3 regions of the Serratia sp. NPDC087055 genome follow, and region 1 is predicted to be linked to each of the others. Evidence: predicted binding sites of a transcription regulator. Region 1 holds the regulator's gene; each other region holds the start of a gene.
What was found. Region 1 encodes LexA, which represses DNA repair genes until DNA is damaged. Its sites were predicted from a motif close to TNCTGTATGTACATACAGNA; they were not measured.

Region 2: the regulator LexA is predicted to act here: its motif matches at 3,327-3,346, upstream of rmuC (DNA recombination protein RmuC).
Region 3: the regulator LexA is predicted to act here: its motif matches at 1,346-1,365, upstream of mutH (DNA mismatch repair endonuclease MutH).

What each region holds. Positions count from the first base shown of each region.
Region 1 covers NZ_JBJDOG010000003.1:377,681-383,292, forward strand. The annotation lists gene ACI2J2_RS17970 (RNA polymerase sigma factor) at 1-216, shown strand, start outside; gene ACI2J2_RS17975 (anti-sigma factor family protein) at 213-971, shown strand; gene zur (zinc uptake transcriptional repressor Zur) at 1,149-1,661, shown strand; gene ACI2J2_RS17985 (CsbD family protein) at 1,753-1,962, opposite strand; gene dinF (MATE family efflux transporter DinF) at 2,230-3,570, opposite strand; gene lexA (transcriptional repressor LexA) at 3,787-4,395, opposite strand; gene ACI2J2_RS18000 (diacylglycerol kinase) at 4,517-4,885, opposite strand; gene plsB (glycerol-3-phosphate 1-O-acyltransferase PlsB) at 5,035-5,612, shown strand, end outside.
Region 2 covers NZ_JBJDOG010000004.1:17,831-23,442, forward strand. The annotation lists gene ubiB (ubiquinone biosynthesis regulatory protein kinase UbiB) at 1-259, opposite strand, end outside; gene ACI2J2_RS18285 (SCP2 domain-containing protein) at 256-864, opposite strand; gene ubiE (bifunctional demethylmenaquinone methyltransferase/2-methoxy-6-polyprenyl-1,4-benzoquinol methylase UbiE) at 878-1,633, opposite strand; gene rmuC (DNA recombination protein RmuC) at 1,713-3,260, opposite strand; gene ACI2J2_RS18300 (DedA family protein) at 3,401-3,931, opposite strand; gene ACI2J2_RS18305 (tyrosine-protein phosphatase) at 4,018-4,800, opposite strand; gene udp (uridine phosphorylase) at 5,119-5,612, opposite strand, start outside.
Region 3 covers NZ_JBJDOG010000007.1:83,581-89,192, forward strand. The annotation lists gene ptsP (phosphoenolpyruvate--protein phosphotransferase) at 1-161, opposite strand, end outside; gene rppH (RNA pyrophosphohydrolase) at 174-701, opposite strand; gene mutH (DNA mismatch repair endonuclease MutH) at 1,398-2,084, shown strand; gene ACI2J2_RS22345 (TerC family protein) at 2,179-2,895, shown strand; gene ACI2J2_RS22350 (YgdI/YgdR family lipoprotein) at 3,070-3,288, shown strand; gene ACI2J2_RS22355 (NADP(H)-dependent aldo-keto reductase) at 3,625-4,665, shown strand; gene lplT (lysophospholipid transporter LplT) at 4,703-5,612, opposite strand, start outside.

The DNA of each region.
Region 1 (5,612 bases):
AATGAAGTGATGCAGCGGGTCAACCAACTGCCGGAGGCACAGCGCAATACGCTGTTTTTGGTGTACGTCGAAGAGCTTTCTTACCGTGAGGCCGCTGAAGTGTTAGGTGTACCCATTGGTACCATAATGAGTCGCCTGGCGGCAGCGCGACTGAGGTTGGCGAACGACAGCATGCTGCAAACCCGCTCACCGCAGGCAAAAGGAGGACAATCATGAGCTCAACCTATGCTGCGGATGAACTACTGGTCGCCTATCTGGATAATCAGTTAGACCCACAACAACGCCTGCAACTGGAGCAACGCTTGGCTGGAGAACCTGCGTTGGCTGAGCGTTTGACGTTGCTGGCGCGCAGTAACCTGCCCTTTAAGCAAGCATTCGCCCCTTTGCTTGATGAGGCCCCAGTGCAACAGTTAAGTGAGGCATGGCCACTCACCGTCGCTACCCCGCAAACGGGCATCAGCCGTCGCGGTCTCATCGCTGCGGCCGTCGGCTTCTTGGCGCTCGGGATCGCAGGCGATCGCGTCTATCTGCAGTTTAATCAGCCAGAGGACAACTGGCGTGGCTTGGTCGCCCAATATATGGCGCTGTACACGCCGGAAACGCTGGCAGGTGCCGACGAATCGGCCACGCAGATTGTCGCTCAATTACAACAAACCGGCGATCGACTGGGTATTAGCCTTCCGGCACAAAAACTGGTGTTGAAGGGTGCCGAACTGAAAAACGCCCGCGTGTTGGCCTACGACGATCGACGCATCGCGCAATTGACCTGGCTGGATACGCAATATGGCGCACTGGCACTATGCATTATCCAGCAGACGGGCCAACAACAACCGGCCGAAAGCGAACGCCGCCAAGGCATGAACGTCGTCTATTGGGCCGATGGCAACCATGCCTTTATGCTGATTGGCCATAATCCAACGGGTGAAATGACCGCGTTAGCAGCCCACTTGCAACACGCTTTATCAACCTGACCCCCTTGCGCCCTCCCGCCCACTGATGGGTAAGTTGTGAATAGCGTCACATTTCTGGCGCGCAACACGCGGTCAACCGGGCAATTAACGCGCCATATCAGAGGAAAAGGGGCCGACTCTCGGCGATTTGGCTGAACCATGTTAAAATCGGCTTTTTTACGTACCGGGAAATTTGCCATGAACTCAAACACCCAGGAAAAGCTGCTGGCGCAGGCTGAACAACTCTGTCAGCAACGCAATGTGCGACTGACACCGCAGCGGCTGGAAGTGTTACGCCTGATGGCACAACAGCCCGGTGCCATCAGCGCTTATGACCTGCTCGATTTACTGCGCGTTGCCGAACCCCAGGCCAAACCGCCAACGGTTTACCGCGCGCTGGACTTCCTGTTGGAACAAGGCTTCATTCACCGGGTCGAGTCAGCCAACAGCTACGTGCTGTGTCATCACTTCGAACAACCTATGCACACTTCCGCGCTGTTTATCTGTGATCGTTGCGGTCAGGTGACAGAGCGCACAACTGAAGGGGTTGAAGATACGCTGCAAAAACTGGCCAAAGAGTCGGGGTTTGTCCTGCGTCACAGCGTAGTGGAAGCACACGGCCTGTGCGCCGCTTGCGTTGAGGTAGAAGCTTGCGACAGCAAACATGATTGCGGCGAACACGACCATAGCATTGCCATCAAGAAGAAATAGACAGGGTTAGCAGGCACCTCCTTGTGTCTGCAGGCCTGGCACCAAGGGGAAGGCGCCAGACTTTCGGCCGCATCCGCTGCGGCCCATCGCGCTACCAGCGATATTTGTTATGATCTTCCCAAGACTTCACTTCTTTCTCGGCCGCCTCTTTCTGGTAGCCGTAGCGCTCCTGGATTTTACCGACAAGCTGCTCGCGTTTCCCTTCGATGACCGTCAGGTCGTCATCGGTCAGCTTGCCCCATTTTTCTTTCACTTTCCCTTTAAACTGCTTCCAGTTACCGTCGGCTTGATCTTTGTTCATAGTATCTCCGTTAACCTGTGGTGAGTCAGTTTTAACTACTGCTGGCTGAGGATGCGCCCCGTTTATATTGCCAGCCACACGATTAATTATAGATGCAGATAGCGACAAACAAATAAAAACCAGAATTAAAATCCATTTTTAAATTGAAAATAAGAAAAAAACGCCAACAAACAACTTACTACACGACTTGGCTAACCGACGAGAATATGTAACAAAATACAAACAAACACATAATTAAAATTTATGTATTTGCAAGAAAGGCTATCGTCATTGTGCTGCTGAAAACCAGCTGCCACGCAGCCTGTGACGGTGCCAAATCCACCCAAGCGCGATGCCGCGCAGCGCAAGAAAGACCGCCAGCGCCAACCACAATCCATGATTGCCCAAGACAGGCACGGTCAGCAGCGTCAAACCGTAACCCGCAGCCGCCACGGCCATGCTGTTACGCATTTCTGCACCGCGAGTCGCACCAATGAACATGCCATCCAGCAAATAGCACCACACCCCAACCAGCGGTAGCACCACCTGCCAAGGTAAATAGTCATTCGCCATCGCACGCAGTTCTGGCAACGAGGTCAACGCCGCAATGATTTGCTGCCCGGCAAAGGCATAAACCACACCAAAGGCTAGCGCCACTAAACAGGCCTGCCGGCAAGCCGCGCGCCACACCTTACGCAATTGACTGTCATCTCTGGCACCATAAGCATGACCAGAATGCGCTTCTACCGCATAGGCAAAACCATCCAGTGCATAGGCGGTAAAGGTCAGCAAATTCATCAGTACCGCGTTTACTGCCACTACGTCACCGCCAAGCCTGGCGCCGAAGATAGTCAAGGATGCAAAGCACAATTGCAGCAACAATGAACGCAACATGATATCGCGGTTCAACGCAAGCAAACGCCGCAGATTACCGCGCCAGGCATGGCGCAACATCGGAACAGAAATACCGCGTATGCGCATCACTCGCCAGGACAGCCATAAACCCAGCAGCAGCGTAGCGTACTCAGAGACGGCGGTCGCCGTCGCGGCACCTTGCACATTCCAGCCCAGCCCCATGACCAACCAGATATCCAGAACGATATTCAACACATTACCGACTATCAGCAGAATGACCGGCGCCCGCACGTATTGCACGCCAAGCAACCAACCCAAGATCACCATATTTGCCAGCGCTGCCGGTGCGCTCAGCCAACGGATCTCAAGGAACAATCGTGCTTGCTTCAGCACCGCATCGTCACCGCCAACAATCTGCAGCGCCAGATCGATCAACGGATGGCGCAGCAACACGATAACGACGCCGGCCAATACTGCCAGCAACAGCGGCTGCATAAAGGCACGTGCCAATCCCTGTGGGTTTTGTGCGCCCAGCGCCTGTGCCGTCAAACCGGTGGTACTCATGCGCAAAAACAGCAACAACATAAACAGGAAGCTGGTCGCCATCGCCCCGACCGCCACGCCCCCCAAATAAACAGAGCTGTCGAGGTGACCTATCACTGCGGTATCGACCAACCCAAGCAGTGGCACGGTGATATTGGAAAAGATCATCGGTAGCGCGAGGCGCCACAAGGCTTTATCGGTATCGCTGGTGAAGGCGGAAAGCAGGCGCATAGTGGAATGTTCCCGTGTATACCCGTCATCTTTCAAGTTGCAGCGTTGTTATCTGCACTCGCTCTCCCCAGTTACTTACCTGAGTAAGCGCCTGGGGATGAGCGAGTTGGCCGCCTAGCTGCAACTTGAAAGCTATAGGGTATATAGTGAATCAGATATGACATCGCCCCAGAACTGGGGCGACTTAAATCAGAGGACGATGTGTAGGCGTGAGGATTAAACCCAGTCGCCATTGCGGATCACACCGACCGCCAGGCCTTCAATGGTGAAATTCTGCTGGCGCAGATCAACCACAATCGGTTGGAACTCGCTGTTTTCCGGCAATAACTCAACAACATTTCCGTGTTTTTTCAGACGCTTAACTGTAACCTCGTCTTCAATACGCGCCACAACGACCTGGCCGTTACGCACGTCCTGAGTTTTATGTACCGCCAGCAGATCGCCGTCGAGAATACCGATATCACGCATCGACATACCGTTGACCCGCAGCAAGAAATCCGCACTTGGCTTGAACAAGGAAGGATCCACTTTGTAGTGCCCTTCGATATGCTGCTGCGCCAACAGTGGCTCACCGGCGGCAACACGGCCGATCAACGGTAAACCTTCTTCATCTTCCATCAGCAAACGAATGCCGCGCGATGCACCAGAGACGATCTCGATGACGCCTTTACGCGCCAATGCTTTCAGGTGTTCTTCTGCAGCATTTGGCGAGCGGAACCCCAGACGCATGGCGATTTCGGCGCGCGTTGGCGGCATGCCAGTGGACGAAATATGATCGCGAATCAGATCATAGACCTCTTGCTGTCTGGTAGTTAGTGCTTTCATTCCGCCCCCTGTTTGTTTATACAGTCTTGCTGTGAGTATATACAGGTAAGTGCGGCTTGGGAACCGAAGAATGAATAAAAATCAGGGATTAGCGACCCACGTCGCAACAGGGCCACCCCATTCAGGCAAAGTGTTGCCAGAGCACCGAGCCCCAGACAAACAACGCCAAAATAATCGCCAGTGAAACTGCTGCCGACCCCATATCCTTGGACCGGCCCGAAAGCTCATGATGTTCAGTGCCAACCCGATCGACAATCGCTTCTATCGCGCTGTTGAGCATCTCGACGATCATCACCAGCAGCACCGATCCGATCAATAAAATGCGCGCTATCGCACCCACGTCCAGCCAAATCGCCAGTATGATAGCCAGCACGGTGGCGACCAGTTCTTGGCGGAACGCCGCTTCATGCTGCCAGGCAGCGGAAAAGCCTTTATAAGAGTAGCCGGCGGCTTTAATAATACGGGTCAGGCCGGTTGCTTGGTTTGCCATGTTTTTTAGTGCCTTTCACAGAGGTAAGTCATAATTAAAGAGTCTAGGCCAGGAAATGCTTCCGGCTCTCGGTTTTCCAACACCACAGATCTGCTACCCGGTTTCTGGTATGCTTGCGACGCATTGCTAACAAGAGGCTTCACGTTGTTATGTCAGGTTGGCGTAAAATTTATTATAAACTATTGAATTTACCACTTAAATTGTTGGTAAGAAGTAAGGTTATCCCTTCAGATCCGGTCACGGAGTTAGGGTTGGATCCCTCACGGCCGATTTTGTATGTTTTACCTTATAATTCCAAGGCGGATTTACTGACGCTGCGCACCCAGTGCCTGGCGCAGGATCTGCCCGATCCTCTCAATCCGCTGGAGATAGACGGCACCGTGCTGCCTAGCCACGTGTTTATTCACGACGGCCCGCGCGTGTTCCGCTACTACACACCGAAAGAAGAATCAGTAAAACTGTTTCACGACTATCTGGATCTGCACCGCAGTAATCCGGATCTCGATATTCAGATGCTGCCTGTTTCGGTGATGTTTGGTCGCTCCCCAGGCCGCGAAGGCCACGGCACGCCACATCTACGTCTGCTCAATGGCGTACAGAAGTTCTTCGCCGTGTTGTGGCTCGGCCGCGACAGCTTTGTGCGTTTCTCCAACACCGTCTCACTGCGTCGCATGGCGACTGAACACGGCACGGACAAAACCATCGCACAAAAACTGGCGCGCGTGGC
Region 2 (5,612 bases), on a different contig from region 1:
CGATCTGTGGTGGGAACAGGTCGCGACGGGTAGACATCATCTGACCAAACTTAATCCATACCGGCCCCAACTCCTGCAAAGCCAGACGCAGACGCTCACCCAAGGGTTTATCTGCATGGCGGTTTGGCATCCAGAAAAGCAGACGGCGGCCAAATCGCAGTGGCCACGTCAAACGCATCTTGGGGATCAGTTCATCCAGGCCATAGCTGAGAAAAACGCGGACGATCAAATACAGGCGGCGTAGTTCGCCAGGGGTCATCGTTTACCCTCCAACTTGTCCATACGGGCAATCAGCGCATCGGCGTTGCGAACGGTGGCATCAACCTCTTCATTGAACCACACAACTTCCAATGGGCCCGGTGCCACACGCCACTCTTCCGTCAGTGTTTCAGCAACATAATGCTGCTGACGCTGTAAGCCGGCTTTCAACAGGTTCGCGCCCTTGCCCAGAACCTGCGTGACACCCTGCGCGGCAATATCGCCAATGTAAGGTGCCAGCCATTCCGCCGGATCCCACTCTGCCAGATCAAGCAACCCAACCAGTTGTTGCACGACCTGAATGTCGCCTTCGACAATCAAGTCGCCGCTGCGCATCAATGGCGAAAGCTGTTGGCGATCCCGCAATTTAAGCAGCACCGAAATACGGCTGCGCACCGTGCAGTCGGCAGTGTCATCAGACTGGCCAAGCACATCCACACGCTGTTCACTGAAGATCAACACCAGCGGAGAGGCAAGTTCCTGCAGCTCAATACGCAAAACCTTGCCGGCCAGCCGCTGACGGGCCGCCTTCATGCTGCGATCGCGGAACAGCAGGCTGTTGAGGGATGTTTCCAGTACGCCGGTCAACAACGGGGTTAACAGCATCGGCATATCCATATCAGAACTTGAAGCCACGGTGCAGGGCCACAATACCGCCGGTCAGGTTAAAATAGGTCACGTTGTCAAAACCGGCGGCCCCCATCATGCCCTTCAGCGTTTCCTGATCGGGATGCATGCGGATCGACTCGGCCAGATAGCGGTAGCTTTCCGGATCCTTGACCACCAGCTCGCCGATTTTCGGCAGCACGTGGAACGAGTAGGCGTCATAGGCTTTGCTCAGTGGTGCCAGCAAGGGTTTGGAGAACTCCAACACCAACAGACGGCCACCTGGCTTGAGCACACGGAACATCGAGCGCAGCGCTTTGTCTTTGTCGGTGACGTTGCGCAGGCCAAAGGAAATGGTGATGCAGTCAAAATAGTTATCAGGGAACGGCAACGCTTCGGCATTGGCCTGTACGTAGCTGATGTTGCCGACAATGCCGCGATCGCGCAGTTTCTCGCGCCCCATCTTCAGCATGGAATCGTTAATGTCCGCCAGCACCACCTGCCCCTGTTCACCGACCATGCGAGAGAACTTGGCGGCCAGGTCACCGGTGCCACCGGCCAGATCCAACACCCGCTGCCCACGGCGCACGCCGCTGCAATCAATGGTAAAACGCTTCCAGATACGGTGGATGCCAAACGACATCAGGTCGTTCATCACGTCATACTTTGCGGCTACCGAATGAAAAACGTCTGCCACCATGGCCTGCTTTTCGTCTCGAGCTACGGTGCGAAAACCGAAATCGGTGGTTTCCTGCGGTTGATCTGCCATTGTCCTGCCTGCTATTCAGTCAATTTAGTGTGGTGGAGTGTACCAGAACCCCACGGAATACCCCACCTCGCAGCGGTTGTCATCCCTGCGATGCGGAGCGTGGCTCCTCGACGGCGTCGTCGCCTTCCGCCTCCGGCAGCGCGTCAACGTTATCGTCGTCCGCCGCCTCAAATTCTTCATCATGCTGCGCACTGGCCTGCTGAGCCAGCAGCGGATTGATCGGCCTTTTCACCTCAACCCCCAGTGCGCGGAACCCCTCGGTCTGCCCGATAAGATTACCACGGCCTTCGCTCAGTTTGTTCATTGCCAGACGATAACTCCCCTGGGCCTTGTCCAGGCTCTGTCCCAGCGACGACATATCATCAACGAACAGCCGCATTTTGTCATACAGCCGTGCCGCCCGGTCAGCAATGCGTTGTGCATTCTGGCTCTGATGCTCATAGCGCCAAAGATTGGTGATGGTGCGTAATGCCACCAATAGCGTGGTTGGGCTGACCAGCATGATGTTGTGTTTTAGTGCATCGCTAATCAGCTCCGGCTCACGGTCGATAGCCAACAGGAAGGCCGGCTCCACTGGAATAAACATCAGCACGTAGTCCAGCGAACGCAGGCCAGGCAATTGCTGGTAATCCTTGCGTCCAAGCAGGCGGATATGGCCGCGCAACGAAGCAATATGTTCATTCAACGCCGCCTCACGCTCTGCTTCATCTTCACTATTGAAGTAACGTTCGTAGGCCACCAACGACATTTTTGCATCGATCACCACGTCCTTGCCCTGAGGCAAACGCACGATCACATCGGGTTGCATGCGGCTCTGGTGATCCACCCGCACGTTAACCTGGGTTTCATACTCATGTCCCTCACGCAGGCCAGAGGCTTCGAGCACCCGGCTCAGTACCACCTCACCCCAGTTACCCTGAGTTTTATTATCCCCTTTCAAAGCCTTGGTGAGGTTGATGGCTTCGCGCGCCATCTGCGCATTGAGCTGCTGCAGATTACGTATTTCGTGGGTCAAAGTATGGCGTTCGCGTGCTTCCTGGCCGAAACTGTCCTGCACCTGACGGCGAAAACCGTCCAGTTGCTCACGCAGCGGCAGCAACAGGCGATCCAAGCTTTGCTTATTCTGTTCGTCCACCTTGCGCCCGCTATGTTCAAAAATGCGGTTGGCCAAATTTTCGAATTGGGTGGTGAGGCGTTGTTCGCTGTTAATCAATAGACGCTGTTTTTCCTCCGCCGCCATACGGGTTTCTTCCAGACGGATTATCACCTCACGCAACTCGGCTTCCTGAGCGCTGTTCACTTCACGTTGGGCTCGCAGTTCCTGGTTCAACTGCTCACATTCGGTACGCCAGTGATTAAGCTGCTGAAGCTTTTCATGCCCGGCCGCCAACTGACTGTGCAGATTGCGTAATTCCAGCTCAGTCTGGCGCATATGTTGCTCATTACGCTGCAGTACTTCCTGTCGGGATGCGGTTTCCTGCTGTGCCTGTTGCAGCGATTGTTCCAGCAGTCGTAGCTCGGTTTCATGCAGTGCCTGTGTCTGTTGCACGCGCAAGCTGGCAATAAGCCACCCCAATAGCAGACCGATAGCTACCCCACCTATACCGTAAATTAAACTGGTATCCACCCTGCCTCCTGTTACACCTGACTGTTCCGGCTTTTTATACGCCTATTGCCCGTCACGTTAAGGGGAGGCTGTATGGATGTCCAGCTTGATTGTGTCTCGATGGCGTAATATTGCGAAACGCTGCGCAACTCAGCTAAAGATTAGCTAAACCACTGGCTTAACCATTTAATGCCAAACGCACCCGGCGCGAGGATACCGAACGCCCAGATCATCGCCGACGTGACATTGGCCACCTGGAAATAACGCTGGGGCATGCCGCAAATGCCACCAACCAGCGGTACCACGGCACGCAATGGGCCGAAAAAGCGACCGATGAAAATACCCAGGACACCCCAACGTTCAAAAAACGCATGGCCCCGCGTCAATAATTGCGGATTGCGCGATAGCGGCCACATGTGCGCAACGCGATCCTGATAGTGGTAGCCAATCCAGTAAGAAAGCCAATCGCCGAAGAATGCACCGGCAGCCGCAGCAGCCCAAATCGGCCAAAATGCGATGCCGCTTTCGCCAATCAGCGCCCCCAAGGCGAGCAAAATCACCGTAGCCGGTAACAACAGCGACAAGAAAGCCAGCGATTCGCCAAATGCCAAGAAGAAGATAATCGGGATGGCCCAGTTTTCGTGCTGGCGCACGGTTTCGCTGACCCAGTGGATAATGTCATTGAGGCTCAATACAGGCTCCTGATATGGGATTTATCCCCCAAGAATACTGAATGCCAGCCGGGGCAGATTAAACCCCGGTTAAACATCAGCACGGTTTACTCGAGGTAAAACGCCTGCAGCGCTTCACGCTGTTCCTGGCCCAAGCCGTATTCCGCTTCAAGCCAACGATCGGTAGAGCCATGTTGCTCACGAATACAACTCAGTGCAGTCATCAGGAACTCTTCACGGGCGCTGAGCACGTAAGCAAACTGTTTCAACGCAGAATCATTCAGGCGAATCGACAGTTGATCCAGCATGTGTTCACGGAACGTTGCCAGCGTGGTTTCAGTTAACAGGTAATCTTCCACAACCGTCGCTTCATCAGCTCCCAGTGCAAATAACACCAACGCCGATCCTATCCCCGTGCGATCCTTGCCGACCGCACAATGCTGGACGATCGCCCCGTGATCCGCCTTGCTCAGCAGTTGTGCCAACTGTTTATACGCCGCATTGCCGAACGGTAATCGGCGGTACAGTTCCAGCATAAACATTTGGGCATCGAAACCGGCGAGCGTTTCACTGTTTAGCTTTTCCAAATTGGCGTTGACTTCATTGCTCAGCGGGTTGGCCGGGAAATGATGGTAATCGGCACCGCGCCACAGAACATCAGGCTTGGCCTGCACTTCATCGGCATCACGGTAATCCAGCACCGAACGAACAGGCACGCCGGCCAAGAAAGTGCAGTCATTTTCCGTCAGGCGCTCTAGCGAGCCGGAACGAAACAACAGGCCACGTTTGATACGGCGACCATCGGTGACGCTATTGCCCCCAAGATCACGAAAATTAATGCCGCCATCAAGCGGTGCCAATGAAGGATGAAGCAGGATCTGAGCGGTCATAGACGTCCTCGTTGTTACTGTCTGAAAAAACGCAACCTCTGATAGCATCGGTAGAACCGGGCTCAACGGATTAAAGAGGTGGCCAGGTCGGGCACCCTCAGGCGCTTACTCAGGTAAGTCACTGGGGTGACAAATCTGCCGGGAGCAGACTTGAACGCTGCTCGCAGCGGCCCCGTAAGGGGTTTGACCCAAGAACGGGCCACATAACTGACGGCAGCCAACAACGCTGCAACGTGAAAGACGATGGGTTATAACCGTAACAGATTACGACTGAATGACAAAACGGGCCGCGGGACGGCCCGTTGAATTGCAGAGGAATTACAGCAGGCGGCGTGCCGCATCAACCACGATCTGCACCGCTTTGCTTTCGGTGTTTTTCATGGTTTCCGCGTTCGGGATTTCTTGCTGGGTGCGGTTAACGATCACACCGGCAACCATACCCGCACGCAGGCCCTGGCTTGCACACATGGTCAGCAGCGTGGCCGATTCCATTTCATAGTTCATTACACCCATCGACTGCCACTCTTCCATCGAGCCTTTGAAACGGCTAACAACCCGGCCGGAGTAGGTATCGTAACGTTCCTGACCTGGATAGAAGGTATCGGAAGACGCGGTAACGCCAATGTGCGTGGTCGCACCCGCAGCTTTAGCCGCTTCGACCAATGCCGTGGTACAGGTGAAATCGGCCACGGCCGGGAATTCCATCGGTGCAAAGTGCAAGCTTGCGCCATCAAGGCGAACTGCCGCAGTGGTCACCAGCACGTCACCGACATTGATGTTTGACTGGATCGCGCCCGTGGTGCCGATACGCA
Region 3 (5,612 bases), on a different contig from region 1:
GCCATCAGGTAGTAGCAGCGGCGGTCGTTGTCCGCCAGATAGATGGAACAGACCTCCGTATCCATTGCCAGACAGGTTTCATTAACCAAAAGATCCAGCGCATCTGTCAGACTGGCCGCCGCGGCCACCTTCTCAACAATTTCTCGCAAGCGCGTGAGCATAGTCGGCTTAACTTAACCTCTCTTCCGGCGATAAGCGGGGATCTGCCGCTGTGCTGCCTGCTCCTGCATTGGCATCACGGTCACGGCGAATTCTTTCATCACCCGGCGGTATACGTCACGTTTGAACGACACCACCTGGCGCACCGGATACCAAAAACTCACCCAGCGCCAACCGTCAAACTCCGGCGTGCTGCTGCGTTGCATATTGATATCAGCGTCATTGCACATTAACTGCAACAGAAACCATTTCTGCTTTTGGCCGATACAAACCGGCTTTGTGTCCCAACGCACCAAACGTTTTGGCAATTTATAGCGCAACCAGTTGCGGGTTGAGGCCAGGATACGCACATCCTTTTTACTCAGCCCCACTTCTTCGAACAGCTCACGGTACATTGCCTGTTCTGCGGTTTCACCAGGGTTAATCCCACCTTGGGGAAACTGCCAGGAGTGTTGACCGTAACGGCGAGCCCACAGGACTTGCCCCTGACGATTACAGATTACGATACCAACATTCGGGCGGTAGCCATCATCATCGATCACCGGACTACCTCGATAAGCTTAAATTCGCATAGATACCCTGATTGTTTCACACAAGCTACAGGCGGTAAACCACTGCTTTGCGGCCCTGCAAACCGGATAACATTGGGATAACTCACAGATAATGGCAAAGTTATAAACATGCAGGGCAATTTCACCGCGGTTTTATTCACTTTTTCTGTGGATAGGTGTGTGAAGAACTCAAGGGATAAGCCGGTAAAACTCTGACAAGCTCAAAAACCCATAAAAAACGAAAACCAAATTAATACTTTTAAAATAACAATTTATGGGTTTATCAACAGACATGTACAGAGCAAAAATGTGATCTATGTCCGCTAAGGATCCTGGACTGGTGAAAGATCCACCAACGTCGTTTTTATCCACAGATTATTCGCGCAAGTTACGCACAAAACGGACAATTTCGCAAAAAGGTGCCCACGTCAAGGCTGTAAATCGAACCAGTGATCGGTAAAAATTTGGGTTATCCCATAAATCTGTGGATAAATAGGTGTAAGATCCTGTTTATTGTCGGTGGCTTCTGGTGCACAAGCGTCGTCAGGAATTTTCTCCCCGCCATGTGTCAGAAAAAAAGTCATGAAAAATCATGCTACTATTATTCTTTTCCCCAGCCACTTCCGGCAAAAGTTATCTGTGTACAAATGCAGTACGTTTTTCAACCAAATCTAACAGGCTTGTATTATGGCGTTTTTATCTCCTCTGCCCGCTCCTCCCAAAAACGAGCAACAGCTGTTTGAACGGGCGCAACAGCTTGCCGGTTGCAGCCTGGGTGAACTGGCCGAACGCGCACAGTTGGCTATCCCTAAGGACCTGAAGCGCGATAAAGGCTGGGTTGGCATGCTGTTGGAACAATATCTTGGCGCCATGGCAGGCAGCAAACCGGAGCAGGATTTCCCCGAATTGGGTATAGAGTTAAAAACGATTCCGATAGACGCCGCCGGTAAACCACTGGAAACCACCTTCGTCTGCGTTGCCCCCTTAACCGGCAATAGCGGTGTAACCTGGGCCAGCAGCCACGTGCGCTATAAACTGGCGCGTGTATTGTGGATCCCGGTTGAAGGTGAACGGCAAATCCCGCTGGCGCAACGTCGCATCGGTTCTCCGTTGTTATGGAGCCCTAACGCGATTGAAGAAGAAATGCTGCGCCGCGACTGGGAAGAATTGATGGATTTGATCGTGCTCGGCCACGTCGAACAGATCACGGCTCGACACGGTGAAGTACTGCAACTTCGGCCCAAGGCCGCCAACAGTAAAGCGCTAACGGAAGCCATCGGTGAACAGGGGCAGCCGATCCTCACCTTGCCGCGCGGCTTTTATCTGAAGAAAAGTTTTACCGGCGCGCTATTGGCAAGACATTTTCTCATCTGATCGCGTTTGTTTAGGTCACGTTTAGCTAACGGTGTCGCCGTATCAATAAACGGGTATAATTCAGCCTTGGCTTTTTATTAAGGTGTGCTGGGCAATGTTCGAGTGGATTGTGGATCCCAATGCCTGGTTAGCGTTAGGTACGCTGACCATTCTTGAGATCGTTCTGGGTATTGATAACATTATTTTCCTTTCCCTGGTGGTGTCCAAACTGCCGAAAGCGCAACAGAATAAAGCGCGCCGTCTCGGGTTGGCGGGTGCAATGTTAATGCGCCTGGGGCTGTTGGCCTCTATCGCCTGGGTGATCCGTCTGACCCACCCGCTGTTTACCGTGATGGAACACAGCATTTCCGCACGCGATCTGATCCTGCTTCTGGGCGGGTTGTTCCTGATTTGGAAAGCCAGCAAAGAGATTCATGAAACCATCGAAGGCTCAGAGGAAGAACACAACACGAAAGTGCACAGTTTCTTTGGCGCCATCGTACAAATTATGCTGCTGGATATCATTTTCAGCCTGGACTCGGTGATCACCGCAGTAGGTCTGTCTGACCACCTGTTTATCATGATGGCCGCTGTGGTCATTGCCGTTGGCGTCATGATGTTTGCCGCCCGCCCGATTGGCGAGTTTGTTAACCGCCACCCTTCGGTGAAAATGCTGGCGCTGGCATTCCTGATCCTGGTCGGCTTCACGCTGATGTTGGAAAGCTTCCAGGTACATGTACCAAAAGGCTACATTTACTTTGCGATGTTCTTCTCAATGTCGGTTGAAGCGCTCAACTTGATGCGCAGCAAGAAAAAGCAGGTCTCTGAGTAATGCCTCTGCGGGAGTGTGCAAAAGCCGCTCCCGCAATATTGTCCGCCGTTCCCAACGCTACTCGGCCCTACTTTCTCTTACAGAGATAAGGACTTATCCGAAACACGGCGCATCTAGAGTTTGCTAATCTAAGAAGAGACTTCTTTTCTGCATACATAAACGAGGATCGGCAGGATGAAAAAGTGGGTAATGGCAGTTTCGGCACTGGTTATCGCCGCCGGGTTGGCGGGATGTTCCAGCGATTACGTTATGGCGACTAAAGACGGCAATATGATCCTGACCCAGGGCAAACCGGAAATCGACAAAGATACCGGCCTGATCAGCTATAAAGATGAAAAAGGTAACAGTCGCCAAATCAACGGTGATCAGGTTTCACAGGTTATCGAGCGTTAAACACCCTGACTATACCCTATAGCTTTCACGTTGCAGCCAGGCCCCCAGCTCGTTTGTACCCAAATATTGTAGGGACGAGGTTATTCGTCCCTACAGTCGCTGAAGTCAGTGACAAATCTGCCGGGAACCTATTTGATCGCCGCAGCTTGAAAGACCGCCTCTGTGATACACGATAGCCGCCTCTCGCACTGAATCCTCTTCCCCCATCTTCTCCGCTTGGTTATAGTCGAGAAAGGCGATATACCGCCTTGCAGGCTGTTTGCCGCAGCCTGCCCTTTGGCTCCTGTTTCACCGGGCGGTACAGCCCGTAGCGCTAACATGAAAGGAAGGCCGTTAATGCAATACCACCGTATTCCCCACAGTTCTTTAGAAGTGAGCGTGCTGGGACTGGGCACCATGACCTTTGGCGAACAGAACAGTGAAGCCGATGCCCACGCGCAACTCGACTATGCATTAGCCGCTGGCGTCAACCTGATCGACACCGCAGAGATGTATCCGGTACCGCCCCGTCCAGAAACCCAGGGGTTGACTGAGCAATACATCGGCAGTTGGATCAAGGCACGCGGCAATCGTGAGAAGATCGTGCTGGCCAGCAAGATCGCCGGGCCGGTGCGTGGCACCGATAGCAGCATCCGCCCGCAGCAGGCATTAGACCGCAAAAATATCCGCGCAGCACTGGATGCCAGCCTGAAGCGACTAAACACCGATTATCTCGATCTCTACCAGCTGCACTGGCCGCAGCGAGCGACCAATTTCTTCGGCAAGCTCAATTATCAATACACCGACGATAAAGCCACCGTCACCCTGCTGGAAACGCTGGAAGCCCTGACCGAACAGGTACGTGCCGGTAAAATCCGCTATATCGGGGTGTCTAATGAAACGCCATGGGGCGTGATGCGTTATCTGCAATTGGCTGAAAAGCACGAGTTACCGCGCATCGTCTCTATTCAGAACCCCTACAGCCTGCTGAACCGCAGTTTTGAAATAGCCCTGGCCGAGATCAGCCAGCATGAGGGCGTCGAACTGCTGGCCTATTCCAGCCTGGCGTTCGGTACGCTCAGTGGCAAATACCTGAACGGTGCCAAGCCTGCCGGAGCGCGTAATACGCTATTTAGCCGCTTTAACCGCTACTCTGCGCCGCAAACGCAGCTGGCCATTGCAGAATATGTCGCATTAGCCAAAAAACACGGGCTGGATCCGTCACAAATGGCGCTGGCCTTTGTACGTCAGCAACCTTTCGTTGCCAGTACCCTGCTGGGCGCCACCACGTTAGAGCAACTGAAAACCAACATCGACAGTTTCGACGTGGTGTTGAATGAAGACGTTCTTCAAGGGCTGGAAGAAATCCATACCCGCTTTACTATTCCTGCACCATAAATCATGTGGGGCGCGTAAATGAACCGCGCCCCATCTGTTATTTTGCCCGCCGCTGCGACAACCACAGTGCGCTTATCGCCAGCGCAAACACCACGCCAAAACCAATTCCTACGCCAACCACCGGCACGCTGACTTTCACCGCCAGAGAATACAGCCCGAGCATCAGCAACATTGCGGTGTTCTCTCCCAGGTTTTGCACCGCGATCGCATTGCCTGCCCCCACCGAGTTTTTGCCCCGTTCCTGTAATAAGGCATTCAGCGGTACCACAAAGAAGCCGCCCAACACGCCGATAATCAACAACACCACATAGGCGTTAAACAGGGTCGTTTGCAGTGCAAATACCGCCACAGCGACACCGATCAAAATCCCGGCAGGCATGCAGCGTTTCACCGTCTCCAATGTGACAAAGCGCGCGGCGGCACCGGCCCCCACCACAATCCCAACCGCCACCATCGCATTGAGTAGCGTTGGCGTGGCGTTATCCGTGATACCGAGCGCCACGGGTACCCACAGCACCAGCAGAAAACGCAGTGTGACCCCTGCGCCCCAGAACAGGCTGGTACCAATCAATGAAAAACGTGTCTGACCATCGCGCCACAGCACCACGCAAGCGTTGAAGAAAGCGCGAGTCATGGCACGCGGCGTCCAGGAAACCGCCGGATGCGCCGCCGGCAAGCGCGGAATATACAGGTTGGCGATCACCGCAGCCGCATAGACCAATGCACACACCGCCAGCGCCGCCACGATATGCCAATCGGCCAATATACCACCGGCCACAGAGCCAATCAGGATCGCAGCAATAGTGGAAGCCTCCATCAGGCCGTTGGCCTTGACCAACTTTTCACCGCCGGTGATCTCCCCCAGAATGCCGTATTTTGCCGGCGAATAGGCTGCGGCGCCGACACCCACCAGGCTATAACCAAGGAACGGATTGAGCCCAAAACAG